DNA from 2 places in the Acinetobacter sp. TW_SC_4 genome. Region 1 is predicted to be linked to the other one. Evidence: predicted binding sites of a transcription regulator. Region 1 holds the regulator's gene; the other holds the start of a gene.
The links. Region 1 encodes PhoB, which activates phosphate uptake and scavenging genes when phosphate is short. Its sites were predicted from a motif close to TGTCATNAANCTGTCATAA; they were not measured.
Positions count from the first base shown of each region.

Region 2: the regulator PhoB is predicted to act here: its motif matches at 3,088-3,106, upstream of ACWM1W_RS04060 (inorganic phosphate transporter).

Region 1 is NZ_CM142174.1:186,450-194,676, forward strand. Features, by position in the region: gene ACWM1W_RS00830 (pirin family protein) at 1-538, shown strand, start outside; gene ACWM1W_RS00835 (OsmC family protein) at 569-967, shown strand; gene ACWM1W_RS00840 (glutathione S-transferase) at 1,087-1,737, shown strand; gene phoR (phosphate regulon sensor histidine kinase PhoR) at 1,791-3,149, opposite strand; gene phoB (phosphate regulon transcriptional regulator PhoB) at 3,174-3,884, opposite strand; gene ACWM1W_RS00855 (TetR/AcrR family transcriptional regulator) at 4,106-4,798, opposite strand; gene ACWM1W_RS00860 (SDR family NAD(P)-dependent oxidoreductase) at 5,017-5,865, shown strand; partial or broken gene ACWM1W_RS00865 (IS5 family transposase) at 5,999-6,939, opposite strand; gene ACWM1W_RS00870 (LLM class flavin-dependent oxidoreductase) at 6,936-7,217, opposite strand; gene ACWM1W_RS00875 (hypothetical protein) at 7,315-7,509, opposite strand; gene ACWM1W_RS00880 (MATE family efflux transporter) at 7,672-8,227, opposite strand, start outside.
Region 2 is NZ_CM142174.1:861,609-869,835, forward strand. Features, by position in the region: gene metH (methionine synthase) at 1-2,637, opposite strand, end outside; gene ACWM1W_RS04060 (inorganic phosphate transporter) at 3,154-4,773, shown strand; gene ACWM1W_RS04065 (hypothetical protein) at 5,225-6,766, opposite strand; gene ACWM1W_RS04070 (ABC transporter substrate-binding protein) at 6,934-7,878, opposite strand; gene ACWM1W_RS04075 (rhomboid family intramembrane serine protease) at 7,992-8,227, opposite strand, start outside.

The DNA of each region.
Region 1 (8,227 bases):
GATCGCCCTGCCTGATGACAAGATCAATATGGCTCCGGCGTTTGATCATTATCCGGAATTACCTGTGATCGAAGAACAGGGCATTCAATGTACGGTCCTGGTCGGGGAATTTCTGGATACACTATCACCAGTTAAGGTTCATACCGAACTTTTGGGGGTGGATCTATTCGCTGCTGAAAGTACCCGTGCCCGTCTGAGTTTAGATCCAAGATTTGAATATGGTTTTATGGCCCTTGAGGGGCTGGCAAGTATTAATGGGCATGAACTGACTGAAGATAATATGGTGATTCTTGAACCCGGATTACAGCATGTGGATGTTGAAATTCATGCGGGTGGGCGAATCTTGCTGATTGGTGGAGAGCCATTTGAAAGCCCTATTTTATTGTGGTGGAATCTGGTGGGTCGTGATGTGGAAGAACTGAAGCTGGCCCGTGAACAGTGGATGATGGAACACCCGCGTTTTGGCACCATTCCAAGCTATGATGGCCCACGTATGGAAGCACCGGCATTTCCGGAACATATGCGAGCTTCTAAATAGTTTTCATAATTATAAGAACAAAGGATCAGTATGGCCCGAATCGCAATTGCCAAAATACAGAGCTTAACCATACCGTGGCAGGGAGAAATCAGTCATGGCCAGCATCATTACCTGACCGATAAACCTGAATCCTTCGGCGGGCAGGATGCAGGTCCTGCACCTTATGATCTGCTTTTAGGCAGTCTGATCTCTTGCACCATGATTACTTTGCGCATGTATGCCAAGCATAAGAATATTGAACTGGGCGACTTTCAGGTTGAAGCAGAATTTTTTGCTAATAAAGAAGGGCAGGAATGGATTGAACGACGCTTAAGTTTTGATACTGTTCATGATTCGGCTTTGCAGCAGAAAATTCTGGAGATTTGTGCCAAAACCCCGGTGACCAAAACCCTGTTACGCAGTCTGGAGATTCCCACTAGCCTGATTTAAGCTAAAGAGGGTACGCTATATCCGGTAGGGAAAATGTAAGTAGACTAATAAACTCTTTAATCAGATCTGGACTTTTTGCTATGCTCACGCAGTAATAACAATAAAATCATGAGTCTAATATGCGTGTTTTACATCATCTCGAACAATCAAGATCATTTCGAATCATGTGGGCCTTGGAAGAGCTGGAACTTGATTATGAGATCAAGTATTACAAACGCCTGCCAAACTATTCTGCTCCGCCTTCTTTGAAACAGGTTCATCCTCTGGGTAAAGCCCCGATTCTGGAAGATCAGAATCTGGTACTGGCTGAGTCTGCCGCCATTCTGGAGTATCTCCAAGAAACCTATGATTCGACCCATCAGTTTCAGCCGATCAGTGCCGAGAACAAGGCGCAATACCGTTATTGGATGCATTATGCAGAAGGGTCTTTGATGCCTTTGCTGGTCATGCAACTGGTGATGACCAAAGTTCCTGAGCAAGTGCCATTTTTAGTTCGTCCGGTTGCTAAAACAATTTGTGAAGGAGTGAAAAAGCAGTTTGTACAAAGCCGTCTAAAAGACCATATCCAGTTTCTGGAAGATCATTTAAGCCAGCATGAATATTTTGCCGGGCGTTTCAGTTTTGCGGATATTCAGATGAGCTTCCCACTCGAAGCCATGCAAAGCCGTACTGGTAAAAGTTATCCGGCGATTCAAGCCTATCTGGAACGGATCTCGCATCGAGCAGCTTATTTCCGGGCCTTATCCAAAGAGCAGGCATTAAAGTCTTAAAACCTTCGCTAAAAAAGAAAAGGTGCGACTTGCACCTTTTTTTTATTTTTGAATCAGTCTGGGAAACTGAGACGTTCTTTAGGGAAAATCACTTTAAAGGTGGATCCCTGATTTTCACGGGAGTCAATTTCGAGCTGGGCCTGATGTTGCATCAGTACATGCTTCACAATTGCCAGACCCAGGCCTGTGCCACCAGTACGGCGGCTACGGTCAGAATCTACCCGGTAGAAACGTTCGGTCAAACGTGGCAAGTGTTTAGGATCAATCCCAATCCCGGTATCTTCTACGACAAAATAAGCCGATTCACCATCATCATGCCAGCCCATGGTCACGGTTCCACCTTTAGGCGTGTACTTGATGGCATTGGTAATCAGGTTACTGAAGGCACTGGCAATTTCCATATCTGAGCCGATTAGGTCACAGTGACTGTCAATGTCCAGATTTAGGGTATGGCCATAATCCACGTTATAGGCTTGCGCATCATCAAACAGCTGGTTCATCAGATTCGGCATGTCAATAATCTGGTTCTTGGCAATATTCTTGTCATTTTCCAGACGGGATAGCAGTAACAGGTCATTCACCAGTGCATTCATGCGACGGGTCTGAGACTGCATCTGGTCAAAGGCGCGTTTCCAGCGCGGGCTAATATCTTCCTGATCGGTAAAGGTTTCGATATAGCCGCTGAGCACAGTTAAAGGTGTACGCAGTTCGTGCGAAATATTATCGACGAAGTCCTTACGCATCTGTTCCAGATTATGCATCCGGGTCACATCATAAGCGACCAGTAAGCGGCTTTCACCGCCAAAACGGGTCATTTTGATTTGCACATAATGATCTTCGAATATCGAAGACTTCATTTTAAGACCATCAGGTGCATCATCAATATGATGATAGTAATCAATGAAATTTGGCTGACGTAACAAACTCAGGATATTACGGCCGCGATCTTCCTGACCAATCCCTAGTAAACGTCCTGCCGCTGGATTCCACCATTCAATCTGCTGGTTTTCATCAATCAGCACTACAGCTTCTTGAAGGGCGACTAGCGAGGATTGTGCACGGTCAATCAGCTCGACCATTTCAGCCTGAACAACGCGTTCCTGACGCTGGGCCCGATAAACATTGAACAGTAAAGCGCCCCAGATTCCGTTGATATTTGGCGGTACATCATAGGGACGGTTCGAGATCCATTCATTGACCAGGTAGAGTGAACGCAACTGTGTACCAAAGAAGGCAACAAAGGCCAGAACGATACAGATCCAGAAATAACCGATGCCTAGGCCAATACAACTGGCAATTACCAGGAAGAGAAGAAGGAGACGTAAATCTTGCTTGGCAAAATCCCATAAGCTGCTGTAACGAAATCTTTTGTGCTCGTGTGACAGTTCGGGAACAGGATAGGGCTCATACATAAAACGAGATTTACCTAAAAACAATTAACCGAGTGCAACATCGACACGGGTCGAGAAACGGTAACCGGTGCCACGCACAGTTTGTACATAGCGGTCAGCGCCATAAGGTTCGAGTACCTTGCGCAGGCGACGGATATGCACATCAATGGTCCGGTCTTCAATATAGACGTTGCCACCCCAAACCTGATCCAGCAACTGCGCACGGGTATAAGCACGTTCCGGATGGGTCATGAAAAATGCCAAGAGACGATATTCAGTGGGTCCCATGTCCAGTATAGTATTGCCAAAATTCACACGCTTACTGACTGGATCTAATACCAATCCATTAGCATCAATGGATTTTTCACCACTGAGGGCATTGGAGCGACGTAAAACAGCTTTAATACGTGAAACCAGCTCACGGGTCGAAAACGGCTTGGTCATATAGTCATCGGCACCGGCGTCCAGTCCCTGAACTTTATGATCTTCTTCACCACGCGCAGTCAGCATGATGACAGGAATTTCGGACAGGTTTTCATCACGTTTCAAACGACGACATAGATCGACACCATTGACGCCACCCGGCATCATCCAGTCCAGCAAAATCAATGCTGGACGCTGGTCCACAATCATTTGATGAGCCTGCTTGGCATCTTCTGCCTGTAAACATTGAAAGCCTGCCATATCCAGAGAAGTGTGGATCATTTCACGAATCGGCAGTTCATCATCAACAATTAGAATGTAGTCATCTTTCACAGCGCAATACCCTATTTCATGCAAACGGTGGACCGTTTTATATTTATGACAGGCTTATTACAAAGATTAATTATGACAGTATCATTGCAGAATAGGTAGTTCTGGAACTTTTTGCAAAGATTTGTCACAATTTAAGCTGTTATTTTATAAGAGGGTCTTAATTCAAAATATTGTAGATCACTTACAAGTAAATTTATCTGGAACTTATCTTGATTTAAAAATTATTTAACCGGATCCGCTGGTTTTTCTGTACCCAAAGTGTCTAATAAAGCAAAGAACACCAGACTACAGGAAGACAGAATTTCTTCCAGTGACTGTTTAAAGCCGCTCATGACCCAGCGAATCGCAATCTGGGTGACATAACCATTAAGTCCGGTCGAGACCAGGGAAATCTCTCGTTCAGAACGATTCAGGTTTGGCATCATCAGCATGACAAAGGTCTGAATCATACGGTCGAAACGTCCCATGGTTTCATGAATCGTAGCCTGATTATGCAGTTCCTGAACGAGCATGGCATCGATATAAATAATTCGTGCCATACCCGGATTGTCACGTAAGGTCGTTAGCAAGGCAGTCAGACCGGCTTCGATCATTTTCTTTGGATCAGAAGAGGCTTGCATCATGGCCTGCATGACATTCTGCTGTAACTGGTCAATTAGCTTGAGGAAAATGGTCTGGAACAGATGTTCGCTTTTCTTAAAGGATTCATAAAAATAACGTTCAGTCAGTTTGGCTTCGTTACAGATATCCTTCACTGTGACTGAAAAGAAACCATGACGACCATAAGCTTCAATCCCGGCCTCAATTAGCTTTTCACGACGCGCCTGCTGACGCTCAGCCATAGAAAGTCCTTTAAACTGGCGTTCCTTACTTTTACTCGCTAGTTTTTGTCCTGAATTTACTGCATCCGTCATAAAGACCATAGACTCATGTGCTTGAGATTTTAAGTATCTTATCAATAAATCCGGCTTTGACCTATGCTGAAATTCAAACCTGAAAATTGGCCCGTAGAGACATGCTGGAATTATTGACAATAAGGATTGTCAAAACTATATTGAAACGGTGTGCTGTATTCCTATGCGACAGAAAACAGGCTGTCATGGAAGGGCAGTGTTTTAATCAAGGAAATTCAATGAAAAATTTTAATAATAAAGTCGCGGCCATTACTGGTGCAGGTTCAGGTATCGGTCAACAACTTGCGGTGCTTTTAGCAAAGCAGGGCTGTCATTTAGCACTCAGTGATGTGAATGAACAAGGCCTGGCTAAAACCGTTGAGCTGCTAAAAGGTACTGATGTTCGTGTCACAACCAAAAAAGTCAATGTGGCTAATCTGGAAGAAATGCACGCTTGGGCCGCCGAGGTCGAGAAAGATCATGGCAGCGTGAATATGATCTTTAACAATGCTGGTGTAGCTCTTAGTTCTACCGTAGAAGGTGCTAGCTATGAAGAGCTGGAATGGATCGTCGGGATTAACTTCTGGGGTGTAGTTTATGGCACCAAAGAGTTTCTGCCTTTAATCAAGAAAACCGGTGATGGTCATGTCATCAATATTTCCAGCCTGTTTGGTTTAACTGCCCAGCCAACCCAGTCTGCTTATAATGCCACTAAATTCGCTGTGCGTGGTTTTACCGAATCCTTGCGTCAGGAACTGGATATGGAAAACTGCGGCGTAAGCGCACTCTGTGTACACCCAGGCGGAATCCGCACCAATATCGCCATTGCAGCGAAAATGAATGACAGCATTCGTAGTCTGGGAATGCATCCGGAAAAATCTGTACAGAATTTCAATAAGCTGCTGCGTTGCCCACCGGAAGAAGCAGCCCGTCAAATTTTGGACGCGGTACAAAAAGACAAACGCCGTCTGCTGATTGGAAATGATGCCAAAACGATTGATTTAATTCAGCGCCTCATGCCAACTGGCTATCAGAAAGTCACGGCTTTAGCTACCCGCCTCGGCAAGCAGAAGAAAAAGTCAGCTTAAAACACTCTGATCAAAGCCCGCGTAAGCGGGTTTTTTTATGCCCGAAAACTTAAGCAGCTAAAGTATTTTATAAATCAAAAAGGCTTTGTTGCACAAAGATTTAAAAGACAGCACCTGCTTATCTGAACAGAACTCAAGTGACAACTTGGGTATGAGGACGACCTAATTCTGTAAATCTGTTTAATACTGCTATGCGTGCATGAATCTCATTGACCTGACTAGGAAAACTCCTTGCTGTTAATTTATCGCCTAATCATTTGATGCAATGCATCTTGGTTTCGACCAAACTTCGACGAAGATAACCAGACCATTTTTTCCAAATAGTTCTTCCTAAACGTTTCACTGTTTTTAATAATTCATTCCGCTCTAAAGATCTCAATTTCTGATCTTTCCATGGTTTTGCATTTTTTCTTGGTGGAATGACCGCATGCGCTTGCCGATCTGCAATGACCTGACGGCATTGCTTGGTGTCATAAGAGCCTTCAGTATAAACAGAGTCAATCCGCTCATCTTGTGGAGTTTGATCAAGTAAATCACCAAGCACCTGTGAATCACTGACATTATTGGTTGTAAGCTGAACTGCTCGTATTTGCAAGGTGTCGGCATCAATACCAATATGAAGCTTACGCCATTGGCGACGATATTCAGGTCCATGTTTCTTACGTTTCCATTCACCTTCACCTAGAAACTTCAAACCAGTTGAGTCTACGAGTAGATGTAGCCCATCGCTACTTTTTTGATAGCTAATCGCAATATCAATATGTTTTTGTCTTCGACAAAGCGTGCTGTACGAATATCGCTGATATTCGGAGCAGCTCATTTACACAGTTTAATCAAACTTTGAACAAAACCTGTGACCATGCGTAAAGAGAGTTTGAATAGAGATTTGATCATTAAACAGCATTGAGTAGCGGTATCAGAGTAAGTTTGATTTCGACCTTGCTTGCCTTGTGGTTGTGCATACCACTGAGTGTTTGGATCAAACCAAAGGGAAATATTACCTCGGTTAATGAGGGCACGATTGTAGGAAGACCAGTTAGTTGTACGATAGATTTTAGGAGCAGGTTTATTCATATTGAAATTATAGGACTGAATAATCTTTCTAGGCTAGGTTTATGCAACAAAGCCGCCACAAAGACAGAAACCCCCGGCATTACTTTTAGATCATCCGGATGACGGCCATATTTAGCCAGGCGCCCTTTGACATCACGGTAGAAGGCTCGAGCATCAGCTAAACTTTGCTGGGCGGTAAAAATCACTTCGGCATATTTGGCGGCCAGTTCACGTCCATCTTCAGACTGACCTGCCTGAACAATCACTGGATAGCCCTGTGGCGGACGAGGGACATTCAGTGCACCTTGGACATTAAAATATTTGCCACTATGAAGTGGTTCGTACTGTTTAGATGCATCAAAGAAATGACCGTTTTCTTTGTCATAGAGGAATGCATCATCTTCCTAGGAGTCCCAGACCATCTGCAAGGAAATAAGCATCAAACAGGCCGCGTTCAGCAGTTTTCGCCAATTCAATCGCATAATCGATGCTTAAATGCTCCTGAGGACGAGATTCAGGATGGCACCAACCTGCCGCATGTTGCGAAGTCGTTGGAATAAAAGCACCCAGTTTAATTTGTCGTTTAGCCATGAGAAGACCTTGTGTTTTTATACAATACACTGCTTATAACAAGGATCTTCATGGCTGAAAAATATAATAAAAATGAATCCATATAAAAAATATGGATTAAGCAGGAAATACGCTATTTAGAGGTGCTTTGCTAAGGTTTATCCAGTAGTCCAAGCTGGAAGATTAAACCAGTGCCTCGATGGTTTTTTTCTTCCAGATAAACTGGTAATACAAGCCTTGCATAATACAAAGACAGACAAATGCCAAGGCATAACCATACCAAATCCCTTGTAAACCCCACCAGCGGCTGAACATATAGGCAGCTGGTACTTCAATGCCAATAATGGCAATGATATTGATCAACATCGGGACTGTCACTGTGCCACTGGCCCGCATGATCGAAGCAAAAATTGCGCTAGCACCAAAGAACAGAATCGACCATAAGACAATGAAGAGAAGTTGCTGACCTAGGACCACGACCTGCGGGTCAGTGATAAACAAAGCCATGAGATATTTAGAAAACAGATAAGCTAGAATTACCAGACTACCTGTGAACAAGATATTCATACTTAAGGCAGTTCGAGTCACTTTATTGAGCAAATCATTTTTACCAGCACCAATGGCCTGTGCCCCAAAGACTGAAGCTGCAATGGCAATAGAAAGAGCAGGGAACTGAATATAATTCAGTACCTGATTCACGGCACCATAGGCCGCCGTCGCTTCTGCACCATAACGGTTG
Region 2 (8,227 bases), 680 kb from region 1:
TGGCTTCATTTCCGCAGATAGCAGTTGAGTTGCCACACCTACAGCACGAGATGCATCAGCTGTGTAGTACACGCCATCATTCTGGTATTGAGGGGCAATTTTCACAGCAGTATGTGCTTTAGAAGTCGTCGCGCCACCAATCATCAATGGAATGTTAAAGCCTTTACGCTGCATTTCTTTGGCAACAAACACCATCTCGTCTAGTGAAGGGGTGATCAGGCCAGACAAACCAATGATGTCAACTTTTTCATCAATCGCAGTTTGTAGAATTTTTTCACATGGCACCATGACACCAAGATCGACCACGTCATAACCGTTACAGCCCAGTACCACGCCAACGATATTCTTACCGATGTCATGTACGTCGCCTTTTACGGTCGCCACCAGGATTTTACCTTTGGCTTCGCCTTGAGTTTTTTCTGCTTCGATGTACGGGTTCAACCAAGCCACGGCCTGTTTCATCACACGTGCAGATTTCACCACCTGTGGCAGGAACATTTTACCGGCACCGAACAGGTCACCGACCACGTTCATACCGGCCATTAATGGGCCTTCGATCACATCGAGGGGACGAACGGCTTTCAGACGAGCTTCTTCAGTATCCTGGTCAATATAAGTGGTAATACCTTTGACCAGTGCATATTCAAGACGTTTTTCAACCGGTTCATTACGCCATTCAAGACTTTCTTCAGCTTTTTGTGCACCACCTTGACCACGATATTTTTCAGCAATTTCCAGCAATTTTTCAGTTGCTTCGTTACCGCTTTCACCCTGGTTACGGTTCAGGATGACATCTTCAACGGCTGCTTTCAGTTCTTTGTCGATGTCATCATAAATCGCCAGCTGACCAGCATTCACGATACCCATGGTTAAGCCTTGCTGGATACCGTAGTACAGGAATACCGCATGGATCGCTTCACGTACCGGCTCATTCCCACGGAAGGAGAAGGATACGTTTGAGATACCACCAGAGATCATCGCATTTGGCAGGTTCTGTTTGATCCAGCCAGTCGCTTCGATGAAATCAACTGCGTAGTTGTTATGTTCTTCAATACCGGTTGCTACCGCAAACACGTTCGGGTCAAAGATGATATCTTCAGACGGGAAGCCAACCTCATTCACCAGCACGTCATAAGAACGCTTACAGATTTCTTTTTTGCGTTCCGCAGTATCAGCCTGACCATTTTCATCAAATGCCATCACGATCACCGCAGCACCGTACTGACGGCAGAGGCGGGCACGTTCTACAAACTCGTCATAACCTTCTTTCAGGGAAATCGAGTTAACAACTGCTTTACCTTGGACGCATTTCAGACCAGCTTCAATGATTTCCCATTTAGATGAGTCAATCATGATTGGCACACGAGAGATATCAGGTTCAGATGCGACCAGATTCAGGAAGTGCACCATCGCACCTTCTGAATCCAACATGCCTTCATCCATGTTGATGTCGATGATCTGTGCACCGGCTTCAACCTGTTGACGCGCAACATCTAAAGCTTCGGCAAAGTTCTCTTCTTTGATCAGACGCAGGAATTTTTTCGAACCAGTGACGTTGGTACGTTCACCGACGTTAACGAACAATGAATCTTTAGTGATGTTAAATGGTTCCAAACCACTTAAACGGCATGCAGGCTCAATTTCTGGCACTTTACGCGGCGCAATACCTTCAACGGCTTGAGCAATCGCACGGATGTGATCTGGTGTCGTACCACAACAACCACCAGTGATGTTGATCAGACCACTTTCCGCAAATTCTTTAATGAAAGCTGCAGTTTCTTCTGGAGTTTCATCATAACCACCGAAAGCATTTGGTAAGCCGGCATTCGGATGTGCTGAAACAAAGGTATCAGCAACGTCAGATACAGTTTTTACGTGTGGACGCATGGCATCTGCACCTAGAGCACAGTTAAAACCAATCGAAATTGGTTCTGCATGACGCATCGAGTTCCAGAACGCTTCTGCAGTTTGACCAGTCAGGGTACGACCAGACGCATCGGTAATCGTACCGGAAATCATGATTGGCAATTCAGTGCCAAGTTCTTTAAACACTTCCTGCACTGCAAAGATCGCAGCTTTGGCATTTAAAGTATCGAACACAGTTTCGATCAGGATGATATCGACACCACCCTCAATCAAGGCCTTGGTTGATTCGATGTAATTCACTTTCAATTCGTCAAAAGTGATATTACGGAAGGCAGGGTCATTTACATTTGGAGAAATAGAAGTGGTTCGTGATGTCGGTCCAATCACACCTGCAACAAAACGTGGTTTTTCCGGCGTTGAATATTTTGCACAAGCTTCTTTAGCCAGACGCGCCGCTTCACGGTTGATCTCAGGAACCAGATCTTCCATGTGATAGTCAGACATTGAAACACGGGTACCATTAAAGGTATTGGTTTCAATAATATCGGCACCAGCTTCAAGATATGCTTCATGAATGCCTTGAATAATCTGAGGCTGAGTCAGCACAAGTAAGTCGTTATTGCCTTTAAGGTCGTATGCCCAATCAGCAAAACGCTCACCACGATAATCGGCTTCTTCCAATTTATGGCGTTGGATCATGGTACCCATCGCACCATCGATAATTAAAATTCTCTTGGCAAGAAGTTCTTTTAGGGTGGCAAGTGTGGACATTCAAACTTTCTCAGTAAGCATCAAAAACGGCAATAATCTTAACAGATTAGTGCGCAGTTTTCTGTAACGCTTATACAGAATGCTGGATATGCTTGATATGAAAATTTGATAAAGAAACTCAAGCCGGTATAGAAAGTTGAAAACAGATGGAAATCTGGAAATTAAAGTTCTTGATAAAAGCGTGCGACTGGAAAATAAAATGTAAGCAGCTTTCATCAGAGTGTCATATAACAAAGCTAATCTTTAATCAAATATGACAGGCTCGGAAATATGACAGCCGGGTAGGAATGATCAGATATATTGCAAAACATGAATAAAGCTGGGCGATTCAAGCGTTTTATTTTTAATAAATAATTGATTATATTTGTATATTTTTAAAATTTAGAGCATGTGGTTACAGGATAAACGGCAACGAGAAAGTCTAAAAAACTGGTTTATATGACAGCACTTTGTCATATAATTGTCACAATTTAATTGAACAATATGGGGATTCTTGAATCCTCTATTCCTGCTTGCATGAATTCTAATCAAACTCCCTTAGGTTCAGCACAACAGTCGCCTTCTGATAAGCCGGCCAATGTTCATGTGCCAACACCGAAATTTTTTATGCCGGTGTTTCTGACTCTAATTATCTCCACGCTGATCTATATCGGCTTCCAATTGACCTCAGATTTAGCTCATATTCCACCGATCGGTCTGTATTCAATGATTCTTTTAGGCACGGCGTTATTCATTGCGCTGGGCTTTGAATTCGTCAACGGTTTCCACGACACGGCCAATGCGGTTGCCACCGTGATTTATACCAATGCATTATCTGCACCGGTTGCAGTCATGTGGGCAGGTTTCTGTAATTTCCTTGGGGTAATGGTGGCCAGTGGTGCTGTTGCATACGGAATCATTGCATTATTGCCTGTCGAACTGATCATGAATGTCGGCACAGGTGCCGGTTTTGCCATGGTCTTTGCCATGCTGATCGCTGCGATTCTCTGGAATCTGGGCACCTGGTTTCTTGGCATTCCTGCTTCCAGTTCACATACCCTGATCGGTTCGATTCTGGGTGTAGGCATCATGAACTACCTGCTAAATTCAGGTGGTGGTGCTTCCGGTGTGGATATGGAGCAGGTGCTGAAAGTCGGTAAAGCATTGCTGTTCTCACCTTTGATCGGTTTTGCTTTTGCTGGAGTGCTATTTCTGCTGGTGAAAAAGATCTTCAGAAAGCAGCTTGAACTGTTCAAGCCACCTGAAGGGAACAAGCCACCGCCACCGCTGATTCGTGCCATTCTGATCTTTACCTGTACAGGTGTAAGCTTCGCGCACGGTTCAAACGATGGTCAAAAAGGTATGGGTCTGATCATGCTGATCCTGATCGGCTGTGTACCTTTGGCATATTCACTGAACAAAAATCTGGATGCAGCTCATATCCAGTCTTTTGGCCAGTTGTCTGCGCAAACGGCTGATGCGATTTATCCGCAGCATGAAGATATTCCGGATGAGAAGGCTCGTGCCATCATTACCACATACATTCAAACTAAAGAATTGAATGCTGAGGTTGTTCCTGCACTGGCAAGCTTGACGGATCACTTGGGTGATAAAGTCGGTAGCTACAGCAATATTAAAGATGTCCCAGAAACGCAAGTTTCAGAATTCCGTAATGATATGTACCTGAGCACCACAGCGTTTAAACGTCTGGATAAAGCAGAAGCTTTACCGGCAATGAGCGAGGCTCAGGAAAAAACCGTCGACGAATACCGTGACAATCTGGATTCATTCCTGCAATACATTCCGACCTGGGTAAAAGTCGCAACAGCCTTGGCACTTGGTCTGGGAACGATGGTCGGCTGGAAACGAATTGTCGTGACGGTTGGTGAACGGATCGGTAAAGAACATATGACTTATGGTCAGGGCATGTCTGCTGAGTTGGTTGCCATGTCTACAATTGCAGCTGCTGATGGCTTTGGTATGCCGGTTTCTACTACTCACGTTCTGAACTCTGCGGTTGCAGGTACCATGGTGGCGAATAAGTCTGGCTTGAACTTCAAAATGGTGAAATCGATTCTGTCTGCTTGGGTATTCACCTTGCCAGCAACGATCTGTTTATCAGGTGGTTTGTACTGGATTCTATTGAAAGTGTTCTAAGAAATTCGATGTAAAAAACGCTGCTTAGGCAGCGTTTTTTTATGGGTGCTAGAAAAGTTTTAGCCTTAAGAAATAGCGATTTTCTTTCTGAAAATAAGAGACTTTTTATTATCTCATGGCTTTTAGAAATATAAGGGATGATGCTCCCTCTCCCTATGGGATGAGTAGCATTGCTGCGCAAGGGGGTGAGGGTAATCAGAAGGGTAAAAGTACTTTCAATAGAGAGATTAATAGCTAATTTCAACTAAATGTAAAAAATGAGTATTTCTTAGCCTTACTTTTGAAAGATGAGAAGTGCACTTCGCAAGGTAACAAAACTCTTTTGTTAGGCTGATGATACTTCCTGAGTATCTTTACAAGCACTGCTTGTGAAAGATACGCAAGACAGCCTAACGGCGACATCCATGTCGCCTGACCAATAAAATTGATTTCATCTTTATTTCAGAAAAAATTACTTCTTCAACTTACCCAACAATCCCTTCGGCAGTTTATCCGTTGCAAAACCATAAAGCGCGGCAAATGGTAGAGCAGTACGTGCCAGATAAGCCACACGCCATAAACCGCCATGATTTGCGCCTGACATCATCAATTCAAGTGGGTGATTGAGTTGTACATCAGGATTTGCAACAGACTCAGAGTTGCGTAAGTCATGAATCCACAGGGCTGCCATAATCGCATTAGTGGTTTCAGGTGCAAACGCTTCTACATCAAACAGGCTGGCACCATTAAACGCAGCTTTCAGCAGTGGATTCTTGGTCACTGAATAAGTCGTTGTTGAAGGAGCGATATTGATGCTCACTTGCTGCCCGCTGGCACGAGCCAATGTTGCACGCCATTGCTGGATGCGTTTAGCCAGTGCATAGTTTGGACCTTGCTCAACGACCAGACAGTCGCAAACACCATAGGACTTGTCGCCAACCTTAAACAGATCCTGCTTATTTTTCTGGAAAAAATGCTTGCGTGAAATCAGTGAAATGCCTTTGGTTAAAGTACTTTCCAGTTTCGATAACTGCTGGTATTTGCTTTGTGAAGCCTGAATCACTTCTTCTGGAACTGCATATACATCCGTCGGGGTGCACATATACATCAGGCTGGTATTGGCTTTCTGCTCACTGACATATTTCATAATGGCATCCATTGCCATAGAAACACGGACGTGCTTTTCACCGTCCAGATAAGCAATTGCCGCGAGATCCAGATCCTGTTTGAAATGAATCAGCCATTGGGCAATTTCAGGAATCTGGGTGAGCAGGTTAGCCCCTAGTTTTTCTTTTAAAACTTCCAGTGAAGTATCAGTTGGCAGCGCTTCAACTGATGGTGCATATAAAGTGGCGTTGCCTTGACTAACCGTATCTAAAATCTTGCCCCACACCCGGGTATTCGGTAGATCGATCGCGACGATATTGGCTTTCCATTTCGACAGCCAGATCAATGGACCTGCTTCAGAAGCGGCACCTAATAGAACAGTGGTACGATCGGATAGGTCAAACCATTCCGGATGGGCAATACATTCACGTAGCACATTGGCATGACTAGGTTCGACGATACCACGATTTTCCCAAGACTGGATTTGATCCAGTAATGCTTGTCCTTGCAGCTTTTTGCCATGGTAAGGCACATACCATTCTGGAGCTTTTTCAGACTGGCCTTTCAGCTGGAAAGTATTCAGGTTCTGCGCAGGCAGAGACATCACATCTTTTAGTAGATGCTTCTGGCCATCACGATAAAACTCAAAGCTAGCATGTGCGGTTTCCAGACCTTGCTTGGCAATACTCAATGCTGCACCCGCAGAGCGTAATCCACCTTCAACCAGATGTTTAAAGTGTAGTGGATATTGCTTACGCCAGTTCTTTTCTTGTTGTGCTGCAGTAGCATGTACAGGATCGACTGCGCCTAAGGCTTCAGAAATAATGTTACGGCCGATTTTCGATGTGCTTGGTTTTTGTTGTGAAGCAGAAATGGGAAATTGAAGACCGTCTAGGGAAGTGGACATGCAAAATATCTCGCGACTTACAGCAATTAATATACAGATGTATACATTATCGCTGCTAAGTTGCTTCTTGGGTTGGCATTAAATTCCAGTCTTGAGCGTTAATTTATTACGAGATGTTTCAAGGAAAAAGGAAGCTCGAAACTTCCTTTTTAGTAATGGATTAAAAATTAATTCGCTGTGCCTTTGATCAGTTCTTTCAACATGAAAGCGGTATTGTCCAAACCCGCACCAGTGATATACCAAGCATCAGCATTCACATAGATCACTTTTTTCTCTGCCAAGGCTTTGGCATTTTTTAGGGCAGGGTGTTTCTGAATATTATCCTGAGCGGTGTATTTCTGGGTATTCACTGCACCACGATCCAGGACAATGATGTAATCCGGATTCTTCTCAACGGCTGTTGTAATACGCTGAACATTTTTCTCCGCTGCTTTCAATGCTTCCGGAGAGCCTACTTCTGGACGGGGTGCATTTGACTGTTCAGAGGGGTCCAATACCGGTTTAAAACCTGCTAATTCATAAACAAAGCCAAAACGGTCATTTTCTGCATGTGGCATAAAATTTTCACCGACTGCAAACAGCATCAGTGCAGTTTTGCCTTCAGTCTGCTTTTTCAGTTGTTGCTGCAGCGTTGCGATTTTACTAAGCTTTTCAGTAGCAATGTTCTCTTTACCAAATGCACGTGCCAAGACATGGGCACGTTCCGTCAGATCGGCAATATATTGGCTAGTATCTGGAGAAAGATCTAAAGTCGGAGCAATACCTTTAACAGCCTCTGCTTTAGAAGCCGAACGGCCACCGACAATAATCAGGTCAGGTTTAGCAGTTTTTAGTACATTGAGATCCGGTTCGAACAGTGAACCAGCTTTGGTGAATTTGCCCTGCTGGTATTTGCTTAAATTGCCTGCAAAGCTTGCTGCAGGCACCAGCTGAGCTTCAAGCCCTAGTGCATTCAAGGTATCCAGTGCAGATAGGTCATATACTGCGATCTTTTTCGGAGCTTTTTTAAGTTGAATATTTTGGTCTTTATAGTCGAAAGTGACCTGTGCAGAAACTGTAAAAGAAGTTGTCAGTCCTAATATTGTGGCAAGTGCTAAAGTCTTAAATTTCATGTTTATTCCTTTAAATTCGCGACAAGATTAGCATAATTTATAGAAATGAAAATCATTTACATATGTGAATAATTAAAAAAGGGATAATGGCTATCCCTTAATCATTCAAAACTTTAGAAGGGAATTTGAGTCAGTTTATTCAGGAAATGCGGAATAAGTCGTGGTTCCAGAATAATCGTCATCACCACACCATAAGCCGCACCCCACAGATGGGCACTGTGATTGATATTGCTGTTGCCGCGTTTGCCCGACCAGATACTATAGGCCACATATAAAACAGCAAAAATAATCGCAGGGACTGGAATAAAGAACACGAAAATCAGCTTCCATGGTTCAAACAGAATATAAG